Regions from separate parts of the Stenotrophomonas genospecies 5 genome, predicted to be linked through region 1. Evidence: predicted binding sites of a transcription regulator. Region 1 holds the regulator's gene; each other region holds the start of a gene.

Region 1 (9,924 bases):
CGCAGGCTGCCGATCGCGCCGGTCGATCCGCTGGAAGAAGGCGGCGTGATCGCTCTGGTCGGTCCAACCGGGGCCGGCAAGACCACCACCATCGCCAAGCTCGCCTCGCGCTTCGCCGAGAAGCACGCGCCGCGCGATGTGGCCCTGGTCACCACCGACACACTGCGCATCGGTGCCCGCGAGCAGCTGTACGGCTATGGCCGCCAGCTCGGCATCGCGGTGCATGAAGCCAACAGCGGTACCGACCTGGACCAGTTGCTGGAGCGCCTGAAGGACTACAAGCTGGTGCTGATCGATACCGCCGGCCTGGGCCCGCGCGACCGCGCCCTGGCCGCGCAGCTGCAGTGGCTGCGTGCCGCCCGCCAGGTCCGCACTCTGCTGGTGCTGCCGGCCAATACCAGCTTTGGCGACATGGACGAGGTGGTGCGCCGCTTCGGCGCGGCCAACCTGCAGGGCCTGGTGCTTAGCAAGCTGGATGAGACCGGCCGCTTCGGCAACGCCCTGTCAGTGGCGGTAGACCACGCGCTGCCGATCACCTGGGTGACCGATGGCCAGGACGTTCCGGACGACCTGCACCGGGCCAGCGCGGCCAATCTTGTACTTCGCCTTGAAGATTTGCGCCGAGCGGCCGATATGCCCTGCAACCCGGAGTTGAACCATGCCGTCGCGTGAGTACGCCAAGCTGACCAAGACCTTCCCGCTGTCGGCCACCCGCAGCGAGCCGCTCGGCCCTGTGCGCACCATCGCCGTGACCGGCGGCAAGGGCGGCGTCGGCAAGACCAACGTCTCGGCCAACCTGGCCGTGGCGCTGGCCGGCATGGGCAAGCGCACGCTGCTGCTCGACGCCGACCTGGGCCTGGCCAACATCGACGTGATCCTCGGCCTGAATCCCACCCACACCCTGGCGGATCTGGTCGCCGGCCGCTGCTCGCTGGAAGACGTGATCGTCGAAGGTCCGAACGGCGTGCTGGTGGTGCCGGCCGCGTCCGGTCGGCGGCACATGGCCGAGCTGGCCCCGGCCGAGCACATCGGCCTGGTGAACGTGTTCTCCGAACTGGAACGCGAGCTGGACATCATGGTGGTGGACACCGCCGCCGGCATCACCGATGGCGTGCTGACCTTCTGCCAGGCCGCACAGGACACCGTTGTCGTGGTCTGCGACGAGCCGGCCTCGATCACCGACGCCTACGCACTGATCAAGGTGCTGTCGCGCGAGCGCGGCGTGGACCGCATCCAGGTGGTGGCCAACATGGTGCGCGACCCCAACGAGGGCCGCGTGCTGTATGAAAAGCTGACCCGGGTCTGCGAGAAGTTCCTTGCCGATGTCTCGCTGAACTACCTGGGCTGCGTGCCGCAGGATGACTGGCTGCGCCTGTCGGTGCAGCGCCAGCAGCCGGTGGTGAAGGCCTATCCATCCAGCCCGGCGGCGCTGGCGATCACCGAGATCGCCCGTCGCACCGCCCGCTGGCAGGCCCCCACCGAGCCACGCGGTGGCGTTGAATTCTTCCTCGAGCGCATCCTCAAGCAACGCGGGGTGGCAGCATGAAAGGCGCGGCCCAGTACAGGGAAGTCCAGCGCTCGGCGGCGACCGAGGTCATCGCCCAGCACTCGGACCTGGTGCGGCGCATCGCCCATCACCTGGCCGCACGCCTGCCGGCCAGCGTCGAAGTGGACGACCTGATCCAGGCCGGCATGATGGGCCTGATCGAAGCCTCGCGCAGCTACGACGCCGACCAGGGTGCCTCGTTCGAGACCTATGCCTCGATCCGCATCCGCGGCTCGATGATCGACGAGATCCGCCGCGGCGACTGGGTACCGCGCTCGGTGCATCGGCGCGCCCGCGATGCGGCCGCCACCATCCGCCGCCTGGAGCAGACCACGGGCCGTGCAGCCAGTGCCACCGAGGTGGCGGCGGCCATGGACATGCCACTGCCCGAATACCTGCGGCTGATGGAGGACGCCTCGCGCGGCCAGGTGCTGAGCCTGGAATCGCGCATCGAAGACCAGGGCGAACTGGACACCGTCGCCCAGGGCGGACCGACACCGCAGCAGGTCCTGGAACGTGGCGAGTTCGGCCGCGAACTGGGCAAGGCCATCGGCCATCTGCCCGAGCGCGAACAGCTGGTGCTCTCGCTGTACTACGAGCAGGAGCTGAACCTGAAGGAGATCGGCGCGGTTCTCGGCGTGAGCGAATCGCGCGTCTGCCAGATCCACGGCCAGGCCGTGCTGCGCTTGCGCGGCCGGCTGAAGATCTTCGAGGCCGCGGATGCCGGGCTTGAAGAATGAACATGCCTGCGGCGGCCACGGCCACCGCGGGCGACTGAACAACAAAGGAACTCCGCTTTGAACAAGAACATGCGCATCCTGATCGTCGACGACTTCTCGACCATGCGCCGCATCGTCAAGAATCTGCTGGGCGATCTGGGCTTCACCAACACCGCCGAAGCCGAGGACGGGCATGCCGCACTGTCGATGCTGCAGAGCCAGCCGTTCGACTTCGTGGTCACCGACTGGAACATGCCGGTGATGACCGGCATCGAACTGCTCAAGGCGATCCGCGCCGATGCCAAGCTCAAGACCCTGCCGGTGCTGATGGTCACCGCCGAGGCCAAGCGCGAGCAGATCATCGAAGCGGCGCAGAGCGGCGTGAACGGCTACATCATCAAGCCGTTCACCGCGCAGACGCTGGAAGAGAAACTGGGCAAGATCTTCGAACGCCTGGCGGCCAGCGCCTGATGGACGCCACGGTCGACAAGAACGCCCTCGTCCTGCGCCTGCAGGAAGCCCTCGACGCGCTCGAATCCGGCGACGAGAGCGCCTGGCGCCAGCGCATCGACGCCCTGGTGGCCGCACGCACGCAGCCGATGATGAGCGGCCTGTCACGGCTGGCCCGCGAACTGGGCCAGGCCCTGGGCGAACTGCCGACCGTCCCCAGCGAGGCGGGCGAGCTGGACGACGCCTGCGCGCGCCTGGACCATGTGGTGGCGATGACCGAACAGGCCACGCACCGCACCCTGGACCTGGCCGAAGAGTGCCGCAGCCTCACCGAACAGCTGCGCGCCGAAGGCCTGCAGCCGGGGCAGGATGCGCAGCTGGAACGCATCCGCCACAACCTGACCGAGATTGCCCTGACCCAGAGCTATCAGGACCTGACCGGACAGATCATCCGTCGCGTGGTCGGCATCGTCCGCCGCGTGCACGAAGGCTTTGGCGCGCTGGGCCTGCCACCGGAGCAGCATCGCACCGATCCGGCGCTGGCCGGACCGGCACTGAAGGGACTGGACCGCCACGCGGTCTCTCAGAACGACGCCGACGACCTGTTGTCGGACCTGGGACTGTAAGCATGAGCGCGGTATCCGACGACATCACCGCCGATTTCATCATCGAGGCACAGGAAATCCTGGATCGCCTCGGCGAACAGCTGGTGTCGCTGGAACAGGCGCCGCAGGACGCCGACCAGCTCAACGCCGTGTTCCGTGGCTATCACACGCTCAAGGGCGGCGCCGGCTTCCTCGGCATCACCGCCATGGTCGAGCTGTGCCATGCCGCCGAAGAGGCACTGGGCGCCGCCCGCGCTGGCCAGGCGGTGCTGCAGCCGCATCACTTCGATGCCGCACAGCAGTCTCTGGACTACCTGCAATCGATGCTGGATGCCGTGTCTTCCGGCAACGAACCCGGCTATGCCCCGCCGGACCTGATCGCCCAGTTCGACGTGCACGGCACTGCTGCGCCGGCTGCTGTCGCCCCCACAGCAGCCGCGCCCGCTGCCGGTGACCTGATCACCGACGACGAGTTCGAGGCCCTGCTCGATCAGCTGCACGGCAGCAACGCCCCCACCGCAGTGGCGACGCCGGTCAAGGCCGACGATGGCCTGATCAGCGAGGATGAGTTCGAAGCCCTGCTGGACCAGCTGCACGGCGGCGCCGCCCCCGGCGCGAAACCCGTGGCTGCTCCGCCGGCGCCTGCGCCTGCACTGCCCGCACCGCGCCCCGCGGCCGCCGCTGCCAAGCCCGCGGCCAACAAGCCGGTGGCCGAGGCCGAGCACACCGTGCGCGTGGATACCAAGCGGCTGGATGCGATCGTCAACCTGATCGGCGAGCTGGTGCTGTCGCGCAACCGGCTCAAGACCCTGCGTGCGCGCCTGCGCGACGAGGAACTGGACCGCGCCGTGTCGACCCTGGACATCGCCACCGCGCGCCTGCAGTCGGCAGTGATGCGCACGCGCATGCAACCGGTCGGCAAGGTGTTCTCGCGCTTCCCCAAGGTCGCCCGCGATGTTGCCCGCTCGCTGAAGAAGGAAGTGGACCTGGAGCTGGTCGGCGCCGAAACCGAGCTTGACCGCAACCTGGTCGAGGCCCTGGCCGACCCGCTGGTGCACCTGGTCCGCAACGCCATCGACCATGGTGTGGAGATGCCCGATCTGCGCGAAGCACAGGGCAAGCCACGCATGGGCCACGTGCGTCTGTCGGCCCAGCAGGAAGGCGACTACGTCAGCATCGAGGTGCAGGACGATGGCGCCGGCATCGATCCGGAAAAACTGCGCGCGAAAGCACGCGAAAAGGGCTTGATCGACCCGGAGGCGGCGGCCCGGCTGAGCAGCGAGGAATGCCTGCACCTGGTGTTCCTGCCCGGCTTCTCCACCAAGCAGCAGGTGACCGACATCTCCGGCCGCGGCGTCGGCATGGATGTGGTGCAGTCGCGCATCCGCGAGCTCAGTGGGCAGATCCAGATCCAGTCGGAACTGGGTCGGGGCAGCCGCTTCCTGATCCGCGTGCCGCTGACCCTGGCGATCCTGCCAACCCTGCTGGTGCAGGCCGGCGAGGACGTCTATGCGCTGCCGCTGGCGCGCGTGATGGAAGTGCTGCATGCACCGCGCACCTCGCTGGGCTGGTTCGATGGCCGGGCGGTGCTGGATCGTCGCTCGCACACCCTGCCGCTGGTCGATCTGCGCCAGTGGCTGGATGTGACGCCGGCCGCCTCGGCGCTGCTCACCATCGTGGTGCTGCAGGCCGGCGAGGCGCGCTTCGGCCTGGTCGTGGACCAGGTCCGTGGGCGCGAGGAAGTGGTCATCAAGCCATTGCCGAAGGCCCTGCGCGGCCTGCGCGGCTACGCCGGTGCGACGCTGATCGGTGATGGCCGGATGGCCCTCATCCTCGACGTGGATGGCCTGCGATGACGCTCGCCGGGCCATGCCTGGCGAACCAGAAACTGTGACTACCGTCTGTACGCGATCGACCGGTGTCTCAAGTCCCATTCACACACGCCGATACCGGACCCATGGATAGACTCAGCCTCATCGGACTCTTTCTCGCCCTGGCCTCACTGGTCGGCGGCAGCATCCTCAAGGGCGCCGGACTGGCGTCCCTGTGGTCGCCTGCGGCGTTCGTGATCGTCATCGTCGGCACCATCGCCGCGATCCTGCTGCACACCGCACCCGCCGTATTCAGGCATGCCTTCCGGATCGTGCGCTGGGTCGTGCGCCCGCCGCACAGCGATCGTCGCGAGCTGATCCAGCAGATCGTCGAGTGGAGCAACATCGCCCGCCGCCAGGGCCTGCTGGGCCTGGAAGCGCAGGTGGAAGCGCAGCAGGATCCGTTCCTGCGCAAAGGCCTGCAGCTGCTGGTCGATGGCGTCGAGCCCGAATCGATCCGGCACATGCTGGAGATCGAGCTGGGCAGCCAGGAACACCGTGACCAGGCCGCTGCCAAGGTCTTCGAGGGCATGGGCATCTATGCGCCGACGCTGGGCATCATCGGTGCGGTGCTGGGCCTGATCGCCGTCATGAAGAACCTGGCCGACCCCAGCAAGCTGGGGCATGGCATCGCCGCCGCCTTCACCGCCACCATCTACGGCATCGCGTCGGCCAACCTGCTGTTCCTGCCGATCGCCGCCAAGCTGAAGGGAGTGATCGCCCACAACAGCCGCGACCGCGAGATGGTCATCGAAGGCCTGATCTCGATCGCGCAGGGCGAGAACCCGCGGAACATCGAAACCAACCTGTCCGGCTTCCTGCACTGACATGGCCCGCCGCAGACACCACGAAGAGCACGCCAACCATGAAGCATGGGCGATCCCCTATGCCGATCTGATGACGCTGCTGCTGGCCTTCTTCGTGGTGATGTATGCGATCTCCTCGATCAACGAAGGCAAGTACCGGATCATGGCCGATGCGCTCACCGATGCCTTTGGTGGCGCGCCGCGCACCATCAATCCGGTGCAGGTCGGCAACAAGCAGGTGCAGGGGGGCGGCTGGGACAGTCCTTCGGTGATCAAGTCCGGCACCAAGATCGGCCCGTCCGCACCGGCACCCTCGCACGACCCTACCCTGCTGCCGGCCATGGCCTCGCAGATGCGCATGCCGGTCTCGGTGCACGACCAGCAGCAGATCGCCCGTGCCGAGCGCCAGCTCAGCAGCATCGCCGACCGGTTGACCGCCGCGCTGTCGCCGCTGATCGAGCGCGGCATGATCAGCGTGCGCCGCACCGAGCTGTGGATCGAAGTGGAGATCAACAGCGACATCCTGTTCCCGACCGGCTCGGCGGCGCTGGACGTGCACGCGCGCGGGACGCTGTCCAGCCTGGCCGGTGTGCTGCGCGACGTACCCAACAGCGTGCGGGTGGAAGGCCACACCGACAACGTGCCGATCGCCACCGCCACCTTCCCCTCCAACTGGGAACTGTCGGCCGCGCGGGCCGCCAGCGTGGTCCACCTGTTCGCCGACCAGGGCCTGCAGCCTTCGCGTCTGGCCATGGTCGGCTACGGCCAGTTCCGCCCGCGCGAGGACAACGACAGTGCGCAGGGTCGCAACCGCAACCGGAGGGTGATGGTCATCATCCTGGCCGACACCTCGCACTCGGTCGACCCGCTGGGCCAGCGCCTGAACGCCGCCAACGGCGCGGCCGACCCGTCCGCCGGGCCTGCGGCAACACCCGCCACAGTGCCCTCCCCGTCCCCCATCGCACCGGTGCAGTTGCCACCGGTGCCGGCTGGCAGCCGTGTCGGCGCCGCCGCTCCCCCGGCAATGAAGGAGTAAACCCATGCGCATCTGGGCAGTCGCCAACCAGAAGGGCGGAGTCGGCAAGACGACGACCACCCTGGCCCTCGGTCGCAACCTGGCCACGCAGGGCCATCGCGTGCTGCTGATCGATCTTGATCCCCACGCCTCGCTCAGCCGCGCCTTCGGCGTGCCGGTGGACCCGCCACCGACCGGCGTACTTGAGCTGTTCGGCGCACCTCCGGCCGAGCTGTCCAGCCTTTGCCACACCAGCAGCGTCAGCGGCCTGGACTACGTCTGTGCACAGCCGGCACTGGCCACGCTGGAGCGCCGCAGCGCCAACCAGCCGGGCCTTGGCCTGGCGCTGCAGAACGCGCTGGCACGGCACCAGGGCCAGCACGACTACATCCTGCTCGACTGCGCGCCCACACTCGGCCTGCTGATGATCAATGCGCTCGCGGCAGCGGACCGCCTGATCATTCCGACGCAGGCCGAGCCGCTGGCACTGCACGGGCTGGACGGCATGGTACGCACCGGTGAAATGGTCGAGCGCTCGCGCCGGCGCCCGCTGCCGATCTCGATCCTGCCCACCCTGTTCGACCGCCGCACCCGCACCGGCAACGAATCACTGCGCAGCATGCAGGACCGCCACGGCTCACGCGTCTGGGAGGATGCGATTCCGATCGACACGCGGGTCAGCAACGCGGCCGGCCTGACCCTGCCGAGCGTCGGCGAGGACTATCCCGGCCGCGGGCTCGCGGCCTACCGTCGCGCGCTGAACTGGATCCTTGGCGAGGATGCGCGCGCGCTGGAGCAAGCCGCATGAACACCACCGGCGTGCTGGACGACTATCTGGACGAGCTGCTGGGCGAAGCGATCGCCCCGGTGGCGGCCAGCCCCGATGCAGGCAACACGGCGCTTCCGGCGGCGATCGCCGAACGCGAGCCGACCTGGGACGACCTGCCGGCAGAGGTCATCTACGAAACCGGCAGCAGCGACGTGGTGCCCGTGGATGACGCCGCTCTGGCGGCCGCCTTCGAGGCCGCCAGCCAGTCCGCTGCACCGGCCGCTGCCGAACGCCAGCCGACCTGGGACGATCTGCCCGATGAGGTGATCTACGAGACCGACGGCGCGGAAAGCCCGTTGCTGGCCCACACCGACAGCCCCGCGCTGCAGGCTGCCTTCGAGGCCGCCGCCAGCGGCGAAGGGGTGGATCCGGTGGCGCCCGCGCGGATCGTGCCCCCGGCACCCGCCGCTGCGCCGCCGGCAGCGGCTGCACCGCCGCGTGTCGCCCTCGAAGCACCCGCCGCCAGCCGCCCTGCCAGCTGGCAGGAACTGCAGGCGCAGGCCCATCGACCCGCCAACAGCCCGCATCCGCAGCACCGCCGCGCGAACGAGCGCACCTCGCGCTGGCTGCGGATGCGCTGTGGCAGCCAGGCCTATGCACTGGAACTGCTGAAAGTGCAGGAGGTGGTACTGCCGGTACCCCTGCTGCCGCTGCGCGGCACTGCGCCGGCGATGCTGGGGATCATGAACCTGCGCGGCCAGGTGGTGCCCGTGATGGACCTTGGGCTGCACCTGGGCGCAGCGGCGGCCGAGGACGACGCACAGACCCGCATCGTGGTGCTGGAGGAAGACGGCGAGACCATCGGCCTGCGCGTCTCGGCCGTGGAAGACGTCGCCAATCTCACTGATTCGCAGATCGAGCCACCGGATACCGCCCGCATCTGCCAGATCTCCAACGACCTCTTCCGTGGTGTGGCCCGCGTCAGCCAACGGCCGATGATCCTGCTCGACGCCACCCGCCTGCTCAACTGAGGCGGGGGCCACGCGTTGCCCGGGCCCGTCGGAACGGGCACGCAGGGCCTCACCGCCCCCTAAAGAACCCCTGGCGGGTGCCGATATGGATGACGGAACCGTTTGTCCGGAGCAACGATGAGCACTGTCGAACTGGGTGAGGATCTCGGCATCGAGACCAGCACCGAGCTCAAGAACCGCCTCGCCCCGCTGGTAGCGCAGGTTGGCGAGCTGACCCTGGATGCAAGCCAGGTCGGCCGCGTCCACACCGCCGCCGTGCAGGTGCTGTGTGCATTCGTGCAGGCACGCCGCGAGGCGGGCCTGGACACCGGCTTCCACGGTTGCACTGCAACCTTCCGTGACGCCGCGCGCCTGCTGGGCGTCACCCAGGCTCTGGGCCTGGACGTACCCCATGACAACCTGAAATCTGTGGAGAACGCTGCATGAGCGCACGTATCTTGGTGGTGGACGATTCGGCGTCGATGCGCCAGATGGTGTCCTTCGCCCTCACCTCGGCCGGTTTTGCCGTCGAAGAAGCTGAAGACGGCGCGGTCGCGCTCGGCCGCGCGAAGGGACAGCGCTTCAACGCGGTGGTCACCGACGTCAACATGCCGAACATGGACGGCATTGCGCTGATCCGCGAGCTGCGCCAGCTGCCGGACTACAAGTTCACGCCGCTGCTGATGCTGACCACCGAGTCCGCCGCCGACAAGAAGTCCGAAGGCAAGGCCGCCGGCGCCACCGGCTGGCTGGTCAAGCCGTTCAACCCGGAACAGCTGGTCGCCATCGTGCAGAAAGTGCTGGGCTGATCGCCCCGCACCGTTCCCCTTCTTCGCTTCCGGATCACCACTGCATGAGCATGGACCTGCAACGCTTCCACGCCACCTTCTTCGAAGAGAGCCGCGAAGGCCTCGACGCGATGGAGGCCGGCCTGCTGGCCCTGGAGTCGGGGCAGCAGGACGCGGAGATCATCAACTCGGTGTTCCGCGCCGCCCACTCCATCAAGGGCGGTGCCGGTACGTTCGGCTTCGATGCCATCGCCGCGCTCACCCACGTACTGGAAACGCTGCTGGACGAGCTGCGCGCCGGCAAGCGCGCGCTGGAAGGCCACGCGGTCGATGCGATGCTGTCGT
Region 2 (9,924 bases), 1.3 Mb from region 1:
GCATTGCGCATCCGTAGCGTGTCCGGCCAGCTCACCAGCAGCACCAGCAGCACGCCCGCAGCCAGCAGCAGTGCATAGGCCGGGTCACGGATGCCGGCCACCAGGAAATCGCTGGGCTGCAGGTAATCCAGAATCGACAGCTCGAATCCCCGGTAGAACCAGAAGCTGCACCACAGCCCCAGCAGCGACAGCAGCAGATAGGCAGTGGTGAACAGCAGTGCCGGCTCACGGCGCATGCGGGACAGCGCCTGCATCACCGCCGAGTCATCATCACCACGGGTCAGCGGCAGCATCGACCAGTCGGTCGCTGCTTCCGGCTCCGGTGGCGCCGCAGCCACCTCGATGCCCTGCACCCGCGGCACATCGCCATAGGTCCCTTCCGGTTCCCTGTTGTCCATGCCCGCTCCCCTTTTCAGCGAGCATCGCCGAAAAAGGTGGCGCGCGGTAGACCACCGGCCTGCGGCATACTCCACGGTGCCGCAGGGCGCAGAGCGGAGGAAAGGGCCATGAAACGATGGACTGGCATGTTGGGGCTGCTGGCGTGGCTCTGCGCCGCGTCACCGGCCGTTTCCGGCAATGCGCGGGCTCCCGCCGCGCCAGCGGACGATGTGGGTACCGCGCAGGCCGTCGCACAGGCTGAAGCGCGTGGCCGGCAGATGTTCGAGCACGACCTGGCGGCCGAGCGCGCAACCGACGCCCTGCTCGAACAGGGCATGCGCGGCGACACCCGGGTAAGGGGCTGGATAACCGAACAGCGCGGCAGCCACTACGAAGTCAGCATGATCGGCGACGGCGCAGTGGTCCTGTATAGGGCCGCCACCGACGCGCAGGGAAGGATGACCGGCGCAACCGAGACTCTGGATGTTCCAGCGGCGCCAACGACCTACCAGGCCGGCGCTGCCGCCGCACGGGCGCTGGCGTTGAACAGCGCCTTCGACGCCTGCGCGCAGACCTACAACAGCGTGGTTCTTCCGGCGCCCGGTACGGCCGCCGATGCGTGGACGGTCTACCTGCTGCCCGCCACCACCGATCCTGCCGTAGTTCCGCTGGGCGGCACGCATCGTCTCGACATCGCCCGCGGCCGGATCGTCTCCCACCGCGCCTTCACCCACAGCTGCATCCAGCTGAAGCGTGCGCCACCCGGTGCGGCGATGTTCATCACCCATCTGCAGGACCCGACACCGACCGAGATCCATGTGTTCTGGAGCCTGTGGGCCCGCTCGCCGCTGTACGTCTCCACGGGTAAGGACGTGATCTGGAAGATCGAGGACGGCCGCATCCGCCGCATGCAGGACTGACCGGCCACCACGCGCGAACACGTGGCGGCCCGGGCCTGCAGGCGGCTGCCGACGGTCAGGCCGCGCGTGCTGCCACCGTGCGGACTGCACCGCTCTGCTCGATATGGAACACCGCGACCGACGCGGTCAGCGCATTGGCCTGCTCTTCCAGCGCGCGGCTGGCGGCAGTGGCTTCTTCCACCAGTGCGGCATTCTGCTGGGTCACCTGATCCATCTGCACCACCACCTGATTGACCTGTTCGATGCCGGCCGCCTGTTCCTTGCTCGCCGCAGCGATGTCACTCATCAGCTGGTTGGTGCGTGCGCTGGCCTGTGCCAAGCGGGCAATGGCTGCTTCCGACTCGACCGTAACCGCCAGACCGCTCTGCACCTTGCCTGCCGCCTCTTCGATGAGTTCCTTGATCTCCTTGGCGGCGATGCCCGCACGCTGCGCCAGCGTGCGCACTTCACTGGCGACCACGGCAAAGCCGCGGCCCTGCTCACCCGCGCGGGCAGCTTCCACCGCAGCGTTCAAGGCCAGGATGTTGGTCTGGAAGGCGATGCCATCGATGACCGTGGAGATTTCCGAGATGCGCGCCGAGGACTGATCGATCTCTCCCATCACAGATGCCATCTGTGCCATTGCCTGTTCGGTGGCCCGCACCGCCGCGCCGGCAGCGTGTGCCTCGCTGTCGGCCTGGCGGGCCAGCTCGGCATTCTGGCGGACGGTCGAGGTCAGTTCTTCCATCGATGCCGCCGCTTCTTCCAGGTTGGCGGCCTGCTGTTCGGTACGGCGCGACAGGTCGCTGTTGCCGGCGGCGAGCTCCTGCGCGGCAGTGTTGATGCTGTCGGCAGCGTCCTGGATGCCGCGCACGATGCCGGTCAGCTGGGCTGTGGTGGTGTTGGCATCGTCGCGCATGCGGGCGAACACGCCGTCGTAGTGACCGTCCATGCGCGCAGTGAGGTCGCCCCCGGAGACCGCGCGCAGCACATCGGAGACGTCGGCGATGCTGGCCTGCGAACTGGCCATCATGCCGTTGAGCTGCTCGACCATCGCCCTGAACTGATACTGGAACGCACTGGCATCCCCACGCACGCTGAAATCTCCGGCGCGCGCCGCGCGGACCAGGTCGTCAATCTGGGTGTTGACTGCCAGCAGGCTCTGTTTCACTGCGGCCAGGGTGCGGGTCAGCGTACCCTTCTCGCCGGGATAGTCCGGAAGGTCGCGGCTGAGGTCGCCGATGGCATAGCGCTGCATGACCTCGGCCATCAGCAGTTCCACCTGCACGTGTGATTCCACCAGGCTGTTGGTGGCCTGCACCATGCGCCCGAAATCGCCCGGAAACGCGCTGGCGTCCATGCGGTAGCGGATCGCACCCGCCTCGTGCTGCTCGGCCATGTGCATCTGCGCCCCGATGGCGGCCTGCACGCTCTGCCGCACGCTGGCCATCGCCTCGCCCAGCCGGGTCAGCTCGTCACGGCCGCCGAGGCGGAATTCCTGGTCCAGCTGGCCCTTGGACAGGCGCTCGGCCAGGTTCACCGCGCGTGCCAGCGGACCGGTCAGGCTGCGACCGATCATCACCGAGGCGGCAATGCCGACCAGCAGGGCCACGCCTCCCAGCACCAGCAACTGCAGCAGACTGCGTTCACCCAGGCGGATCGCCTCGGCGGCGGCCTCGCGGCTTTCCTTCTCTTCGAAGTCGACTCCCTCGGACAACGCCTTGTTCCAGCCGTTGGCCGCTTCCTGCACCGGCCCCAGGGTCAGTGCCACGGCAGCGGGGTAGTCGCCCTGCTCCATCAGTTCGCTGGTCTGCTTGTTGAGCGGGCGCGCAAGGGCGCGCTTGGCCGCGATGGTTTCAGCGATGGCCTTGCCCTCTGCATCGCCCGGCAGGGCCTGATAGGCGGACCAATCCGCCTCGTAGCGCTTGACCAGGTCGGCAATGCGCTTCTCGTCGCTGCCGCGCTCTTCGCCCTGGCGGATCAGCATTTCGCGGCGCACTACCATCATCTGGTTGTTGGCATCGAGCATCTGCGACAGCAGGCGTACCTTGGCCACACTGACGTCGACCACCTGCTGCATCGCGCGCTTCTGCACGACACTGGCGGTGGCGCCGGTGGCCACCACCGCGGCGACCAGCAGCAGCAACAGGCCAAAGCCCAGCCCAAGACGCCAGGCAACCCTGACATTCCTCAAGTAATCCATGGGTACATCCAAAACGGGGGGATGCGCCCGTATCGGCCGCGCCACCGGCAATCTTGATCGGCAACAAGCACCGGCGTCGGCAGCCGTTCACCTTGGTGAGGCCCCGCCCCGTACTTCTGCGACAAGGGCCTGAGCCACGCCGGGGCTGCCCTGCTCATGCCGGCATCAGGTTGCTTTCACGGAGGCTGCGCAGCCTCTGCGGGCAGGGTGGAGCTGCCATCTGCCGGAGATCTTCATGCCCGTGTACCGCCCCGCCCTGCTCGCCCTGTCCTTGCTGGTGTCGCCCGCCTTCGCGCAGGTACCGCCGCCGGCCCAGCTGCCGGAGCCCATTGCCGAGAAGGCCGGACCCGATACAGCAGCCCGCTCGCCGCTGCACGCCCAAGTGTTGCTGGATCGCGCCAATTTCTCCCCGGGCGAGATCGACGGTGAAGTCGGCAGCAACCAGCATCGGGCCGTGGCCGGCTTCCAGGCGGCACACGGCCTGACGGTGAGCGGAGAGCTGGACGACAGCACCTGGGAGGCTCTCCAGGCCGAGACGATCGCGCCGCTGGCCAACTACACGCTGACGGCCGAGGATGTTGCCGGTCCGTTCCAGTCCATTCCCAAGAAACCCGCCGCACAGGCAAAGCTGAAGTCGCTGGGTTACAGCAGCGTCGAGGAAGCGCTCGGTGAACGCTTCCACGCGTCCCCTGCCCTTCTGAAGTTGCTCAACCCCGGCGTCGATCTGGCCAAGGCCGGCAGCCGTATCCAGGTGCCCAACATCGCCCCCGCGGCATTGCCGAAGGCGGCGAAGATCGTGGTCGACAAGTCCGATTCCACTCTTCAGTTGCTGGATGCGCAGGGCAAGGTGATCGCACAGGTGCCGGTTTCGTCCGGCAGCCAGCACGATCCGCTGCCGATCGGTGAATGGAAGATTCTCGGCGTCCATCGCGACCCGCCGTTCCACTACAACCCCAAGCTGTTCTGGGATGCGCGCAAAGGCGAGAAGAAGGCCACGCTGCCGCCCGGTCCGAACAATCCGGTCGGCCGGGTCTGGATCGATCTGTCCAAACCCCACTATGGCCTGCACGGAACGCCGGTACCCGGGCATGTCGGCAAGACTGAATCGCATGGCTGCGTGCGCATGACCAACTGGGATGCACTGCGCGTGGCCGATGCGGTGGATACCTCTGTCCCCGTGGTGATGCAGGAGTGAACCGATGCGACTTTCGCAGTTGATCGTGCTGGGCGTGCTGGTGGGTGTGGGAATGGGCTGGTGGCTGCGCCGCGATGCGGGTGAGCCAGTAGCGGTTGCCCGGCCTGCAGCACCACCTGCGGTGGCTGCGGCGCCGGAGGTTGCGGCTGCGACGCCGCGTGTGGGCGCTGCGGCTCCCACGGCGGTGCCGCCGTCCAGCGCCACCGATGCGGCAAGCGGCCTGCTGCTGCCGGTGCAGGGCGTACTGCCTTCGCAGCTGCGCGATACCTTCACCGATGCCCGCAGCGAAGGGCGCGTGCATGATGCAATCGACATCATGGCCGACGCAGGAACTCCGGTGCTGGCAGTGGCCGATGGGACGGTGGAAAAGCTGTTCGACAGCAAGCGTGGGGGGCTGACGATCTACCAGTTCGAGCCGAGCGGGCACTGGTGCTACTACTACGCCCACCTGCAACGCTATGCCGATGGCCTGGCCGAAAAGCAGGTGATCAAGCGTGGCGAGGTGATTGGCTACGTAGGCAGCACCGGCAACGCCAGCGCCGAGGCCCCGCACCTGCATTTCGAAGTGCACGTGCTGGGGCCGGAGAAGCAGTGGTGGAAGGGGGAATCGATCAATCCGTACCCGCTGTTGCAGGCGGGAGGGTAGCGCGTGTGCCGCGTGGCAGAGCCAGTCGCAGTGATGCCCGATTTGGGCACGATCCTAGCCGTATTGGGTATCTGACAAGTACCCCGCCGGGCATGGCCCGGCCTACCGGCGTCGCCACCGCCGCAGCGCGATGCTGGCGGTCGCCAGCCCGCCACCGGCAAGCAGTAACAGCAGTGCCAGGGGCTGCCAGAAGAAGAACGGCCACAGACCTCCAGCACGGTCAGCCGCAGCCAGGAACGCCCGCGCGGACGTGCGTCGCCGCGCCCATAGCCGAAGTACGAGGCGGCAATTCCAGCGGACTCAACCGATTCCAGCACGGGTGATGCCGGAGCCCGGCACGCCCGAACGCGCGCCAGCGTGGAAGTCAGTCTGAAGCGCGTGAACCCACCCGATACCTCGCCAGATGGCGAGGCCAGGCATCGCACATGCGGAAGGGGGTCAGGCCGGCCTGACTTCTCTGCAGACCAGCTCGGCAAGTTCGCGGCAGGCGAAGAACAGCCCTTCCACCCCACCTTCGTCCAGGTGCCTGCGCGGCGTCGCCATGGTGGCGCAACGGTTGGCCGCATGCAGCATCTCCACCGCGGTGAGGATGCCCACGGCCGCACGGTCGATCCGCGCCAAGGACTGACGTCGTCCGTCGGACAGGTTCTCCTCCGGCCACAACATGCCATCGGAGCCCTCGCCATCACGGATGCGGGTGAGGCAGCCCTGGAACGTGCTGAGATCGTCGGCGGGATTGGCGTCGTCGTTGATGGGCTCAACAACATGGAACGGCGGGGTCTTGCGAGCGGTCATGGTGTCGGCTTCCGTGGCTGCACTTGACAGCGCCACCGCCGACAGATGAAACCGGCCCAAACTGAAGCGCCGCGACCCCACAGGGAGTCGCGGCGCTCTTTTTTCAATTGAACAGCGTTACCACCACGCCAGACATGGCCCGGCGCTACCTCAGGCGAACGGATCCTGCAGGACCATGGTGTGGTCGCGATCGGGGCCGGTCGAGACGATGCTGATCGGGCAGCCCGCCAGCTCCTCCAGCGAACGCAGGTAGGCGCGCGCGGCCGGCGGCAGGTCATCCCATTGGGTGATGCCGTGGGTGTTCTCGCTCCAGCCCGGGAACTCCAGGTACACCGGGGTGCACTCTTCCCAGCCCTGCGCGTCCAGCGGCGCGTACTCGGTACGCTTGCCGCGGTATTCGTAGGCGATGCAGACCTTCAGCTTCTCCATGCCGTCCAGCACGTCCAGCTTGGTGATGCACAGGCCGCTGATGCCGTTGATGGCCACGGCGCGCTTGAGCGCGACGATATCCATCCAGCCGCAGCGGCGCGGACGGCCGGTCGAGGCGCCGTACTCGGCACCGCGGTCGCGGATGCCCTGGCCGATCTCATCGTCCAGTTCGGTCGGGAACGGACCGCCGCCGACGCGGGTGGCATAGGCCTTGGCGATGCCCAGCACGTAGTCGATCGCATCGGCACCCACGCCGGCGCCGGCCAGTGCGCCGCCGACGGTGGTGTTGGAGCTGGTGACGTACGGATAGGTGCCGTGGTCGATGTCCAGCAGCGCGCCCTGCGCGCCTTCGAACAGCACGCGCTTACCCTGCTTGCGCAGGTCGTGCAGGATGCCGGCGACGTCGGACTTCATCGGCTCGACGTACTCGCCGAAGGCCAGTGCCTCGTCGTAGGTCTTCTGGAAGTCGATCGCGTCGGTGTTGAGGTACTTGGTCAGCACGAAGTTGTGGTAATCCAGCGCGGTGCGCAGGAGTTCTTCCAGCTGCTTGGGGTAATGCAGGTCGGCGATGCGGATGCCGCGACGTGCCACCTTGTCTTCGTAGGCCGGGCCGATGCCACGCCCGGTGGTGCCGATCGCCTTGCCGCCGGCAGCGCGTTCGCGCGCCTGGTCCAGGGCGATGTGGTACGGCATGATCAGCGGCGCGGCCGGGGAGATCTTCAGGCGCGAACGCACTTCCACGCCGGAGGTTTCCAGCTCGGCGATTTCCTTCTGCAGCGCGGCCGGCGAGATCACCACGCCGTTGCCGATCAGGCACAGTGCGTCGTCGCGCAGGATGCCGGACGGGATCAGGTGCAGGACGGTCTTCTTGCCGTTGATGACCAGCGTGTGGCCGGCATTGTGGCCGCCCTGGAAGCGCACGACCGCGCCGATTTCCTCAGTGAGCAGATCGACGATCTTGCCCTTGCCTTCATCGCCCCACTGGGCACCCAACACTACGACAGACTGACCCATGACGGGCTCCTCGATTTGTTGCGGCCATCGGGGCCGCGGACGGGTAAACCGTGGCGGGGGTGGCCAGCGCGGTCATGGCGGCTCCAAACGGGGAGCGGCCGGCGATGGATGGCCCAGACACGGAAAAAGCCGAACGGGGGAGGCCCGTCCGGCTTTTGTGCATTATCCGGGTTTCCGGGGTCGGGTGCCACCTTTCCGACGGACGGCTTCACCCAGCGGTCAGGGGCCCGAAACGGGGTCAGATCCCTTTCCTGCGGAAAGGAACATGACCCGCTGCTAATGCCGTGCCCACCACAGCAGGCTCAGGCCGGCCAGCAGGATCAGGCCGCCAAAGCTGCGCAGGGCCGGTCCAGGCAGGTCCAGCAGGCGCTCGGCCATGCGCTTCCAGGCCAGCGGGGCCGCGAACAGGAACAGGCCTTCCAGCACCGCGACCAGGCACACGGCCGCGAACAGGTCTTTCATCGGGAACTCCAGAAATGGCACGGGGCCCGGCATCTGGCCGGGCCCCGTGGGTAGTGCGTGCGACCTCAGCGATCGCTCTTGAGGTACTGCAGGAACGGGTCGTTCTTGTCGAGCACGATCACGCCGTTGCCGTCGGTCATGGAGCCACGGTAGGCCTCCAGGCTGCGGTAGAAGGCGTAGAACGCCGGATCGGCAGAACCGGCCTTGCCATAGATGCGCGCGGCATCGGCATCACCTTCACCGCGCAGGCGCTGGGCATCACGCTCGGCTTCGGCGATCAGCACGGTGCTGTCGCGGTCGGCCTGGGCGCGGATCGTCAGCGACTGTTCCTCGCCTTCGGCGCGCAGCTTGGCGGCCTCCTGCTTGCGCTGGGCGCGCATGCGCTCATACACGTCGTTGATGACCTGGCTGTCGGTCGGCAGATCGACCTGCTTGATGCGCAGATCGATGATCTGCATGCCCAGCCCCGCCACCGCCTCGTTGATGTTCTTGCGTTGCTCGTTGATCAGCTCGGTGCGGTCGCCGGACACCAGCTGCTGCAGGGTGCGCGAGTTGATCTGGTTGCGCAGCGAGTCGGTGATGATCGGTGCCAGGCGGGCATTGGCGATGCGCGGATCGCCGCCGGTGGCGCGGAAGTAGTCACCCACGTTGGAGATGCGGCCGATCGCGAAGAAGTCGACGCTGACGTCCTTCTGCTCGGCGGTGAAGTAACGCGCAGGGGCGGTATCAAGCACCTGGAAGCGGCGGTCGAAGACCTTCACCGTTTCCACGATCGGCAGCTTGAAGTGCAGGCCCGGCTTGATGTCCGAGCGCACCACCTTGCCCAGGTTCAGGACCATGGCGGTCTGGTCCTCGCGGACCACGTACACCGAGCCCAGCAGGCCCAGCACCACCGCCACGATCACGGCGATCCAGATTGGACTCTTCATCGGCTGCCCTCCTCACGGCCGCTCGGTCGCCCGGTCGGGCGGCCTGTGGGCCGGCCCGGGTCACGGGAAGGTTCCGCTGCCGTGGTACCCGGCAACGAAGGCATCACCACGTCCGGATTCGGCACGCCGGAGGCCGACGTCGCAGGACGGGTATCGCCGGTCATCGGCACGTAGATCAGCTGGCGGCCATCGCCGCCGATCACCTTGCGGTTCTCGCTCAGCACCTGCTGCACCGTTTCCAGCCACAGGCGCTTGCGGGTCACGTCCGGCGCATCCTTGTACTGGGCCTGCAGCAGGCTGAAGCGCTGTGCATCACCCTCGGCCTTGGACACCACGGCCTGCTTGTAGCCTTCGGCGGTGGTACGGGCGCGCGAGGCCTGGCCTCGTGCTTCCGGCACGACCTTGGCAGCGTAGGCCTGGGCTTCGTTGATCAGGCGTTCCTTGACCTGCTGCGCACCGTTGACCTCGTCGAAGGCCGGCTTCACTTCCTCCGGCGGACGGGCGTCCTGCAGGGTCAGGCCGGTGACGGTCAGGCCGGTCTTGAACGCGCGCAGCAGCGCCTGCAGGCGCTCCTCGGCAGCCGCGGCCAGCGGTCCACGGTTGTTCAGCACGGCGTTGAGATCGGCACGGCCGACTTCCTCGCGCACGGCACTCTGGGCGGACTGTTCCAGCACCTGGTTGGCATCGACCGTGCCGAACAGGTACTGCTGCGGATCATCGATGCGGTACTGGACGTTCAACGACACGTTGACGATGTTCTCATCGCGGGTCAGCACCGGAACCTGGATCGAGAAGGTCTTGATCTCGGTCGCGTTGACCTTGGTGACCGACTCGATCGGCCACGGCAGCTTGAAGTTCGGTCCGGGCTGCAGGATGCGCGAGAACTGGCCGAAGCGCAGCACCACGCCACGCTGCTGCTCGCCGATCAGCTGGAAGCTGGAGAACAGCACCAGCAGCACCAGGGCTGCCACCAC
Region 3 (9,924 bases), 1.2 Mb from region 1:
GGCTGGCCGACAGCCGCACCCAGCCGTCCTCCGGAACGCTGCGCTCGCGGGGCAAGGCGCGCAGGCGCGCGAGCAGGTCGTGGTCGTGGTCGTAGTCGGGGTCGTTCATCGTCATGTCATGTCTCCCAGCCGTGCACGCAGCAAGCCACGCGCACGATGCAACTGTGCCTTGGAACTGCCGACAGCCATCTGCAGCTGCTCGGCGATTTCCTGGTGTTTCCAGCCTTCAATGTCGTGCAGCACCAGCACCGCCCGCGCCCGCGGGGGCAGCGTCGCCAGCGCACGTTCCAGGTCGCGCTCCGTGCCGGCGCAGCGGTCATGCACGGCCAGCTCCGGTACACCACCGTCCACGTCATCCAGGCTGTCGTGATCGTGTCCTCCCGCCCGGCCGCGCAGTTCCATCAGCGCGGCGTTGACCCCGAGACGATGCAGCCAGGTCGACAGGCTGCTTTCGAAGCGGAACCCGGGCAGTGCCTTCCACGCCTGCAGGAACGCTTCCTGCAGTGCATCCTCCGCCCGTGCCTGCTGACCGCCACACAGCCTCCACAGCACGGCGAACACCCGTGGCGCATGGCGTCGATACAGCAGTTCGTAGGCCGCTGTATCGCCACCGGCTGCCGCCCGTACCAGGGCGGGTTCGTCGACGGCGTCGGAGGCAGCAGGCGGTGCGGGCATGGTGGTGTCGAGCATAGTCCTTGGATGCGCCAGTCCCGCAGAAGGTTTAGATCGGATTCCTGCCAGGCACGATGCAACCTTTTCGGCGGCCGCTGCATCCATGGAGGGTCCTTCGTGAAATACCGTCCGGGAGCCCGCCATGTCCAGCCCATCGTGTGCCGCCCTGCTGGCCGTCGCTGCCTGCGTCGCGCTGCAGGTGCTTGGCCTGTCGCTGCAGCTCCACCCCGAGCGCGGCCGGGCCTGCCTGCAGCAGCAGCGCCAGGAGCTGGTGTGCCTGGCGTGGAGGCCGATGGTCGAATCGCCGGCACGTGCCGGGTAACATCGGCGACCACCACCGCTACCTGCTGTCGCCCCATGATGTTGTCGCTGAAGGATCACCTGCCGGCCTGGACCCATCCCTGGCTGCACAACATGGGCATCGCCCTGCAGATCGCGCTCGTCCTGCTGGCCGCCTGGCTGCTGCGGCTGCTGGCGCGCCGCCTGATCCGCCGATTCGCCGACCACTACACCCTGCCGCCGGAAATGGTGATGGGCGCGCGCCGCATCACCAGTTTCGTGGTCTATTTCAGTGCACTGCTGTACATCCTGAGCCTGCTGGGGGCCTCACCGGCAGTGCTGTGGACGGCATTCACGGGCTTTGCAGCCGTCGGTGCGGTGGCCTTCTTCGCGGCCTGGAGCGTGCTCTCCAACATCTTCTGCACGCTGCTGATCTTCACTACCCGCCCGTTCCGCCTACATGACTACATCGAGGTGCTGGAGAACGGCGAGAAGCCCGGACTGAAGGGCCGGGTGATCGATGTGAACCTGATCTACACCACGTTGCAGGAGACCGGCGAAGGCCACGAAGGCACGGTACTGCAGCTGCCGAACAACCTGTTCTTCCAGCGCACCGTACGCCGCTGGCGCGATCCGGCACAGGCGCCGGGCGGCATCCAGGGCGACGGCTGAGCCGCCCACATCAACGCAGCTGGCTGTCTTTGCTGCCGCGACGGTTGTAGCTGCTGTGCGCCTGCTCTTCCTCATCGTGCGCCTGCTGGCAGGCCACGCACAGCCGTACGCCGGGCACGGCGTTGCGCCGCGCCAACGGAATCGGTGCGTCGCATTCCTCGCAGTGCTCCAGACCCGGGCCCTGGCGCAGCTGGCGCCGCGCGCGGGCAATCGCATCGTCTACCGTCGCGTCGATCTGGTCCTGGACCGCGCCATCTCCCGCCCAACCGGTAGCCATGTCCGTCCTCCGCAGGTGTGTGGCCTGATATGGGGACGATACACCCACGGAAAAGGCCGGGCAGTGCCCCGCCCGGCCCGTGCTTCAGCTACCTGTCTGCCCGTGGGGACGCCTGCGGCAGCGGCTTACCAGACCAGATCGTCAGGAATCTGGAACTGCGCGTAATAGGCATCATCTTCGGCGTTGCCGGTGGAGATCTCCTCCGTCGAGCCCGGCTGCCCGTGGTCGACCACGATGGCTTCCGGCGCACGCTCGCGCACCTTTTCCGCCGCAGCACGGGGCAGCAACGCGTAACCCTCGCCCTGGGCGACGATGACCAGCACGCCCACCGACAGCGCCTTGCGCAGCTTGGGGTCGATCAGCAGGGTACGGATCGTGCTGCCATCGCTGAAGCGATACTCGTCCTCGCCCTTATGCGGCACGGCATGGGCGGCGATGATCTGCTTTGCCTGCGCCTTCTGCTCGGCCAGCCTGGCCTGTGCGTTGCGCTCGGCGGCCAGGGCACGATCACGCTCGATCTTCTCGGCGCGGGCGCGTTCAGCCTCACGCTGCACCTCGGCCGACGTCGATTCAGCCTTGCCCTGGCGCGCCTTGGCCTGTTCGCGTGCGGCGGCGCTGGCCTGCGACTTCTTGGCCAGGCCGGCCTTGAGCAATTGTTCCTGCAGCGCGTTGGGCTTTGCCATGGTCGGTGCGTACCGCGTGTAATCTTGGATGCCCCCATTCTACCGACGCCCCGCCGCCCCTGCATGGCAGTCCTGAAGTACCTCACCGGTTATCCCGAACCCCTGGTCGCCCAGGTCAGCGAACTGCTGGCGCAGGGCCGGCTCGGCCCGTGGCTGCAGCAGCGCTATCCCGAGCCCCATGAGGTGCGCAGCGACCGCCAGCTCTACGACTACACCCAGGAGCTGAAAGACCGCTACCTGCGCAAGTCGGTACCGCTCAACAAGGTCTGCTACGACAACACGCTGGAAGTGATCAAGCATGCACTGGGCACGCATACCGCCATTTCCCGCGTGCATGGCAGCCGCCTCAAGGCCAGCCGTGAGATCCGCATCGCCACGGTGTTCCGGCAGGCGCCGGCCGCCTTCCTGCGCATGATCGTGGTGCACGAGCTGGCGCATCTGAAGGAAGCCGACCACAACAAGGCCTTCTACCAGCTCTGCCATCACATGGAGCCCGATTACCTGCAGCTGGAATTCGACACCCGCCTGTACCTGACCGAGCTGGCCAACCGCAGCCAGCGCTGACCGCGCGCAGGGGCTACACTGCGCGGCCCCCGCCCGACCTGCCCGCCCATGGAACCGATACGCCTCGACAAACGCTTGTCCGCCCTGCTCGGCATCCCGCGCGGCGAAGCGCGGCGCTACATTGAAGGTGGCTGGGTCACGGTCGATGGCGAGGTGGTCGAACAGCCACAGCGCCCGGTCGATGACACTGCGGTGATCGTGGTCGATGAACAGGCCAATGACAGCAAGGCCGAGCGCGTGGGCATGCTGCTGCACAAGCCGGCTGGTGCTGCCGCCGAAACCCTGTGTGCGCTGGTCAGCAGCAACAGCCACAGCGCTCTGGACGCCAGCGGCATCCGGCCACTGCAGCGCCATTTCCACGGGTTGCAGCTGGCTGCGTCCCTGCCCGCGGCAGACAGCGGCCTGGTCGTGGTCAGCCAGGACCCGGCCACGCTGGCCCACCTGCAGCGCAATCTCGGCCGCACCGAACAGGAGTATCTGGTCGAAGTGGCAGAAGGCGGGCCGGAACGGGGCCCCTGGCTGCTGGCCCGGCTGCAGCAGGAGTCGGGCGGGGCCAAGGCGAGCTGGCAGAGCGAGCAGCGGCTGCGCTTCGCCGGCAAGGGGCTGACGGCCAAGGGCCTGAAGACCGCGGTGGCTGCCGCTGGCCTGCAGGTCACCGCCCTGCGCCGCCTGCGCATCGGCCGGGTGGCACTGGGCCCGCTGCCGCCGGGACAGTGGCGCTACGTGGGCAGCGACGAACGGTTCTGACGCGCGCCGCCGCGCGGCACGCCGATCCACTAGCATGGGGCCATGAGCCCGCCTGCGCCTGTGTGGCGACGCCTGTTGCGCGTCGTTGCGATCATCTTCGCCATCCTCCTGCTGCTGGTCCTGTCCGGACTGCTGCTGGCCGACCACCTGACGCCACAGGCGCACGGTGAGCCGTCGCACGTACTGCCGCTGCAACCGGCGCAGACCCGCATCGACCAGCAGGTCGTGCCGCTGCAGGAGGCGCACCCCGGGCAATCCGGCGTGGCCTTCCTCGGCGATGGCATGGATGCATTCGCGGCGCGCGCGATGATCACCGCGCAGGCCGGGCGCAGTCTGGACCTGCAGTACTACATCTGGCACGACGACCTGATCGGTCACCTGATGGCCAGAGCGCTGCATGACGCCGCCGAGCGCGGGGTGCGCGTGCGCATCCTGCTGGACGACATGAATGCCAAGGACAAGGACGCGCTGATGATGGCGCTGGACCGGCATCCGAACATCGAGATCCGGCTCTACAATCCGTTCCGCAACCGCAGCGGCATCCTGCGCATGGTGGAGATGGTGCAGCGCTTCTTCAGCGTGAACCACCGCATGCACAACAAGAGCTGGATCGCCGATGGCCGTGTCGCCATCGTCGGTGGCCGCAACATCGGCGAGGAGTATTTCAGCGCGCGCACGGATGTGAACTTCCAGGACCTGGACCTGCTGGTCGCCGGCCCTGCCGTTGCACAGGCGAACCGGATATTCGACGACTACTGGAACAGCCCGGCGGCGATTCCGGTCTCCGCGCTGGCCTTCCATACCGACGCGCAGCTTCGCCTTCTGGTGCGTGAGTCCGACCATGAAGCGCAGCGCGATGCTGCCCGGCCCTATCTTGCGCGCGTGGCCGAATCACGCCATCGGCAGCGTCCCAGCCCCGAGCCGCTGCACTGGAGCAGCACCGTGCGCATCGTCTCGGATCCGCCGATGAAACACCGCAACGACGACCGCGGCAGCTGGCTCGTTACCGGGCTGATCGGTGAACTGGAGTCTGCGCGCAGCAAGGCCTTGTTGATTTCGCCCTACTTCGTGCCGGGCAACGAGGGCCTGGACGGGCTCTCGGCAATGGCGTCGCGCGGCGTGCACGTGGGCATAGTGACCAACTCCCTTGCCGCCAACGACGTTGCGGCCGTGCACGGCGGCTACATGGGCTACCGCGTGCCCCTGCTGAACGCCGGCGTGCACCTGTATGAGCTGAAGGCACAGGGCCAGGCGGGCGATGCAGGCCTGTTCGGCAGCAGCGGGGCCAGCCTGCACACCAAGGCCTTCCTGGTGGACGACCGCCGTGGCTTTGTCGGTTCCTTCAACCTCGACCCGCGCTCGGCCTATCTCAACACCGAAATGGGGGTGCTGTTCGACGACCCCGTGCTGGGCGCGCAGCTGCGCGACGAGTACCTGCGCCTGGCCGACGCCAGGCACAGCTGGTGGCTGGCAGTGGACAACCGCGATCGGCTGCGCTGGCTGGAGCGTGAGCCTCCGCCGCGCTGGGTGGAGGACGAGCCAGGTGCTACGCGGCGCCAGCGCTGGCTGTCGCGGATCATCAGCTGGCTGCCGGTGGAATCGCAGCTGTAGCGCTCAGTGTGCCCTGGCCTCGCCTTCATGCGGGGCGTCGTCCAGTGTTTCCACGCTGCGACCATGCAGGCGCCGCCAGATCCAGCGCAACGCATGGGGCGGTGCCGACGGCAGCTGCTCCAGCAGGGCCAGCATCCGGCCCTGGGTGGCGTGGCCATGCCGGCACAGCAGGCTCGCCGCCGCCGCTGCGCTGCCCAGCCGCAGGCTGTCGGACAGCGGGCCCGAGGCGTCGGCCGCCAGGGTCTGGTGCACCGGGTCGGGCAGCTCCCAGGCGGCGGCCACCCGCTGTGCCAGCGGCAACGACCACTGCTGCAGCAGCTGCAGGGCCAGGGCCGGCTGCACGTCCTCGCCGCGCGCCTGGGCTTCCTGCAGCAGCTGGCGCATCACCAGCGCCGCACCGAGTCCCTGCACCAGGCCCAGCCACTGCGCAGCGAAGGCATCGCCGGAGTTCACGCTGCGTGCGTGGTCGGCAGCAGCACGCGATGCCAGCAGGGCGTGCTCCCAGGTGATCGTGCTGAACTGCGGGAACCGCTCGCACTGAACCTGCATCACCGGCTGCACCAGCACCGCACTGATGATCTGCCGCACGCCTTCCGTGCCGACCAGGGTCACCGCCCGCTGCAGGCTCTCGACCGGGCGTTCGTGCACCTTGTACGCGGGACTGTTGGCGATACGCAGCAGGTTGCCCGTGAGTACCGGATCCTGGCCGATGATCGCCGCCATCACCCGTGCCGAGGCGGCATCATCGTTGACGGTCTGGATCAGCTGCGGCAGCAGCTGCGGCCGGCGCGGCAGCTGCCGCGTCGCCCAGTCGCGATCCTGCAGCGCGTCCGCCACCGCCTGTGCCAGTCCGGCGCTGGCGGCATCGACAGGGCCGGGCTCGCCCGCCAGTCGCGGGTACAGCGCCAGCGCGTGCAGGCCACGCTGCAGCTGCGCGGCGATCTCTCCCGGGGGCACTGGGTCTCCCTGCAGGCGGGCAGCCGCAGCGGCCACCGCCTGACGCGGCCCCGCCGACAGACGCGACGGCGCCGCGCCGGTCAGCGACGCAAGCCAGCCGCGTACCCTGCGTGCCCAGGCCAGCGTCACCGGCCGTGATCCTGTCGATGTCGTACTGCGCTCGCCATGGCCCGTCTCTGTCTCTTCACACGATCCGGCCACTGGCCATCGACGCAGCATCGGCCGCGCTTTCATCTTCTTTAACCCGCAGTGCCCATCGACGTCGACGGCAGACACTCGGGGAATGGACTAGAATGGCGCCGCGCGACCCGTCCCCCTGCACCGACGACGTCGCTTTTTTTGTTTTGGGACCCTACCGTTCACTGGTCGTTCGCTGCAGTTCGCCGCCGTTCGCACCATCGGAGACGCCATGCTATTCGAAACCCTCGCCACCACCGGCCACGAACAGGTGGTGTTCTGCCACAGCCATGACGCCGGCCTGAAGGCGATCATCGCCATCCACAACACCACCCTGGGCCCGGCCCTGGGCGGCGTGCGCATGCGTCCCTATGCCAGCACCGACGAAGCGCTGGCCGACGTGCTGCGGCTGAGCCGGACGATGACCTACAAGAATGCGCTGGCCGGCCTCAATGTCGGTGGCGGCAAGGCGGTGATCATCGGCGATCCGAAAGCGGACAAGACCGAAGTCCTGTTCCGCGCCTTCGGTCGCTATGTCGATTCGCTGGGTGGCCGCTACATCACCGCCGAAGACGTCGGTACCGACGTCAACGACATGGAGAACATCTACCTGGAAAGCCAGTTCGTGACCGGCGTCCACCAGGTGCATGGCGGCTCCGGAGATCCCGCACCGTTCACCGCCTACGGCGCGCTGCAGGCGTTGATGGCGTCGATGCGTTTCAAGTTCGGCCACGAGGAAGTGGGCAAGACCAGCATCGCAGTGCAGGGCCTGGGCCACATCGGCATGGAACTGGTCAAGCTGCTGCGCGACCGCGGCGCGAAGCTGTATGTCACCGACCTGGACGCGGCCCTGGTCGATCGCGCAGTCAGCGATTTCGGCGCCGAAGCAGTGAAGCCGGACGAGATCCACGAAGTGAATGCCGACGTCTTCGCGCCGTGCGCGCTGGAAGGCTCGATCAATGCCGACACCCTGCCGCGGATCAAGGCCAAGATCATCTGTGGCACCGCCAACAACCAGCTGTCCAGCCTGGAAATCGGCGATGAACTGCACGCGCGCGGCATCCTTTACGCACCCGATTACGCGGTCAATGCCGGTGGCGTGATGAACGTGTCGCTGGAGATCGATGGCTACAACCGCGAGCGCGCGATGCGCCTGATCCGCAGCATCTACCACAACCTGACACGCATCTTTGAACTGTCGCAGCGCGAGAACATCGCGCCGCAACGTGCGGCCGACCGAATCGCCGAGAGCCGCATCCTGTCGATCGGCAAGCTGAAGATGCCGCTGGGCCGCAGCACCCCGCGCCTGGGCAATCTGCGCGGCGGTTGACCGCCCCTGCCGGGCCTCGGCCCGGCGCCCCTCCGGGCGCCGGCAACCCCATGATGGATCAGAACCCGGCGCTGTAACGCAGCGCCGCTTGCCGTGCGTCATCACCGCCGACACGCTGATCGATGCCCAGGCTCAGACGGCCACTCCGTCCCCACCACGACTCCAGCGCAAGCCCGAGCAGCGCGCTGCCACGCGATGAGTCGGCACCGGGCAACGGTGCCCACGCGTCGACACCGACGAAGCTGGCCTGCCACTCCCCGGCGCCGCCCTGAAGGCGCTGCTGCCATTCGGCGTGCCCGCGCAGCGTCCAGCGTCCCCAGCCACGCTCGCCGCGCAGCCCCGCCAGCAGTTGACTGCGCTGCGCACGATTGGCTTCACCCCGCAGGCCGAAACCGAAGCCGCCGCGCTCGTTGAACGCCGCGGTATCCACCCGCGTGGCACTGGCACCGACATACGGTGTCAACGACGCGCCGACGGTGCCGAAGCGATAGCCGCTTTCGACACTGGCGCTGCTGAATCGACCGCCGTAGCGCGCGGAAACGCCGTAGGCACCTGCACCCAGCAGCAGCTGCCGGTCCAGTTCGCGGGTGAACCGCCCTGCGCCGAACTGCGCCAGTGCATAACCGCGCCCAACGCTCCAGCCGGCATACAGCTGCGCCTGCGCTTGGCGGTCCTGCCCGCGATCACCGTTGAAGGCACTGCCACCGTTGCTGCGTGTTTCACCGAACGCCATGCCCAGCAGGCCATGGCTGCCCAGCGGCACGTCCTGACCGGCCATCCAGCCCCGGCTGTCGGTGGCGCTGCCAGCGAAACTGCCCTGCCCTGCCTCGCCCAACGTGCTCTGCCAGGCACCGCGCAGCGCAGGCAGAGCCTGCACGCGATCGAAACGGGCGGCCACCGCGCGTCGCGACATGTCGATGCTGTCGAAGGTCGCCGCCTCGGCACGCGCGTGGGCCTTGCCGGACAGGCTCTCCAGCGTGGCCGCCAGGCCCGTGCTGCGCTGCAGGCCGGCCGCTGCACCACCGAATGGCGAATCCTGCAACGCGTGGTTGCCGTCCAGTTCGACGAACGCGCCTTCCAGCCGCGCCGCAGTTGTCTGCACACCGGCATCGAGCCCACGCGCAGCGGCGGTGACACTGATCCGGGTCAGGTTCAACCATGCGTTGTTGCTGTCATAGCCATAGCTGGTCTGCAGCAGGGCCAGCCCCTGCAGGCCACTGGATGTGGCCGCGGTGCTGAAGGTGCCGGTCACGCCGGCGGCGGCATGGATCAGATCCTGCCGGGTACCGTCCTGCGGCACGTAGCCATCGACGAATCCGTGGACGTGCACGCCACCGTCCAGACGGGCGCTGCCGGTGACCTGCAGCGCGTTGGCCCCCAGCGCGATCATCAGCTGTGCGCCGGCCTGCTGCACGTAGTTGCCTTCGATGGTCGCCGTGGTATTGGCGGTGGTCAGGAACACGCTGCTGCCGTTGGTCACGTTGCCGACCACGCGGGGCGTGCCGCCATTGAACTGCAGGCCGCTGGATGATGGATCGGCCTGCGGCAGGATGCTCACGCTGGAACGGATCACGCCGCCGTCGCGCAGCGACAGCACACCGCCTTCGATGCGGGTGGCACCGCTGTAGCTGCTGTTGCCGGTCAACGCCAGCACGCCGGCGCCCTGCTTGACCAGGCCGCCACTGCCGACGATGTCGTTGCTCCAGACCGAACCGGTGGATGCTGCGTCGACATTGGCAATCACGTCGCCCCAGTCGAAACGTCCCGGCCCGTTGATGGCCCTGCCGATGTCGAGCAGGCCGTAGCCGAACACCGGGTCCACGCCGGGGGCGCCGATGTCCTTGGCCGTGCCGAGCAGGGTCTGCCGTACCAGGTTGTTGTCGAAGTACGGATACCGCTCCCACACCAGCGCGGCCGCGCCCGACACCAGAGGTGCGGCGAAGGACGTGCCGTAG

What was found. The regulator FliA, encoded in region 1, starts transcription of late flagellar genes. The targets are predictions, from matches to a motif close to TAAAGTTTNNCNNNCNNNGGCCGATAA.
Region 2: a site for FliA is predicted at 3,510-3,536, ahead of ACX9OW_RS10250 (methyl-accepting chemotaxis protein). Genes of this name have one in related genera too.
Region 3: a site for FliA is predicted at 6,678-6,704, ahead of ACX9OW_RS09975 (HDOD domain-containing protein). Genes of this name have one in related genera too.

The regions. Positions count from the first base shown of each region.
Region 1 is NZ_JBTMUW010000001.1:897,194-907,117, reverse strand. It holds gene flhF (flagellar biosynthesis protein FlhF) at 1-672, shown strand, start outside; gene ACX9OW_RS04245 (MinD/ParA family ATP-binding protein) at 659-1,546, shown strand; gene ACX9OW_RS04240 (RNA polymerase sigma factor FliA) at 1,543-2,286, shown strand; gene cheY (chemotaxis response regulator CheY) at 2,344-2,736, shown strand; gene ACX9OW_RS04230 (protein phosphatase CheZ) at 2,736-3,341, shown strand; gene ACX9OW_RS04225 (chemotaxis protein CheA) at 3,344-5,176, shown strand; gene ACX9OW_RS04220 (flagellar motor protein) at 5,278-6,018, shown strand; gene motD (flagellar motor protein MotD) at 6,020-7,033, shown strand; gene ACX9OW_RS04210 (ParA family protein) at 7,038-7,820, shown strand; gene ACX9OW_RS04205 (chemotaxis protein CheW) at 7,817-8,812, shown strand; gene ACX9OW_RS04200 (STAS domain-containing protein) at 8,930-9,238, shown strand; gene ACX9OW_RS04195 (response regulator) at 9,235-9,600, shown strand; gene ACX9OW_RS04190 (chemotaxis protein CheA) at 9,645-9,924, shown strand, end outside.
Region 2 is NZ_JBTMUW010000001.1:2,198,778-2,208,701, forward strand. It holds gene ACX9OW_RS10240 (hypothetical protein) at 1-398, opposite strand, end outside; gene ACX9OW_RS10245 (hypothetical protein) at 507-1,298, shown strand; gene ACX9OW_RS10250 (methyl-accepting chemotaxis protein) at 1,354-3,480, opposite strand; gene ACX9OW_RS10255 (L,D-transpeptidase family protein) at 3,716-4,675, shown strand; gene ACX9OW_RS10260 (M23 family metallopeptidase) at 4,680-5,321, shown strand; partial or broken gene ACX9OW_RS10265 (hypothetical protein) at 5,424-5,687, opposite strand; gene ACX9OW_RS10270 (hypothetical protein) at 5,760-6,116, opposite strand; gene ACX9OW_RS10275 (adenylosuccinate synthase) at 6,267-7,559, opposite strand; gene ACX9OW_RS10280 (DUF2065 domain-containing protein) at 7,836-8,021, opposite strand; gene hflC (protease modulator HflC) at 8,087-8,950, opposite strand; gene hflK (FtsH protease activity modulator HflK) at 8,947-9,924, opposite strand, start outside.
Region 3 is NZ_JBTMUW010000001.1:2,130,305-2,140,228, forward strand. It holds gene ACX9OW_RS09930 (hypothetical protein) at 1-109, opposite strand, end outside; gene ACX9OW_RS09935 (RNA polymerase sigma factor) at 112-690, opposite strand; gene ACX9OW_RS09940 (hypothetical protein) at 815-994, shown strand; gene ACX9OW_RS09945 (mechanosensitive ion channel family protein) at 1,030-1,623, shown strand; gene ACX9OW_RS09950 (DksA/TraR family C4-type zinc finger protein) at 1,634-1,900, opposite strand; gene ACX9OW_RS09955 (DUF2058 domain-containing protein) at 2,026-2,583, opposite strand; gene ACX9OW_RS09960 (M48 metallopeptidase family protein) at 2,647-3,147, shown strand; gene ACX9OW_RS09965 (RNA pseudouridine synthase) at 3,196-3,894, shown strand; gene ACX9OW_RS09970 (phospholipase D family protein) at 3,937-5,505, shown strand; gene ACX9OW_RS09975 (HDOD domain-containing protein) at 5,509-6,591, opposite strand; gene ACX9OW_RS09980 (Glu/Leu/Phe/Val dehydrogenase dimerization domain-containing protein) at 6,872-7,969, shown strand; gene ACX9OW_RS09985 (S8 family serine peptidase) at 8,028-9,924, opposite strand, start outside.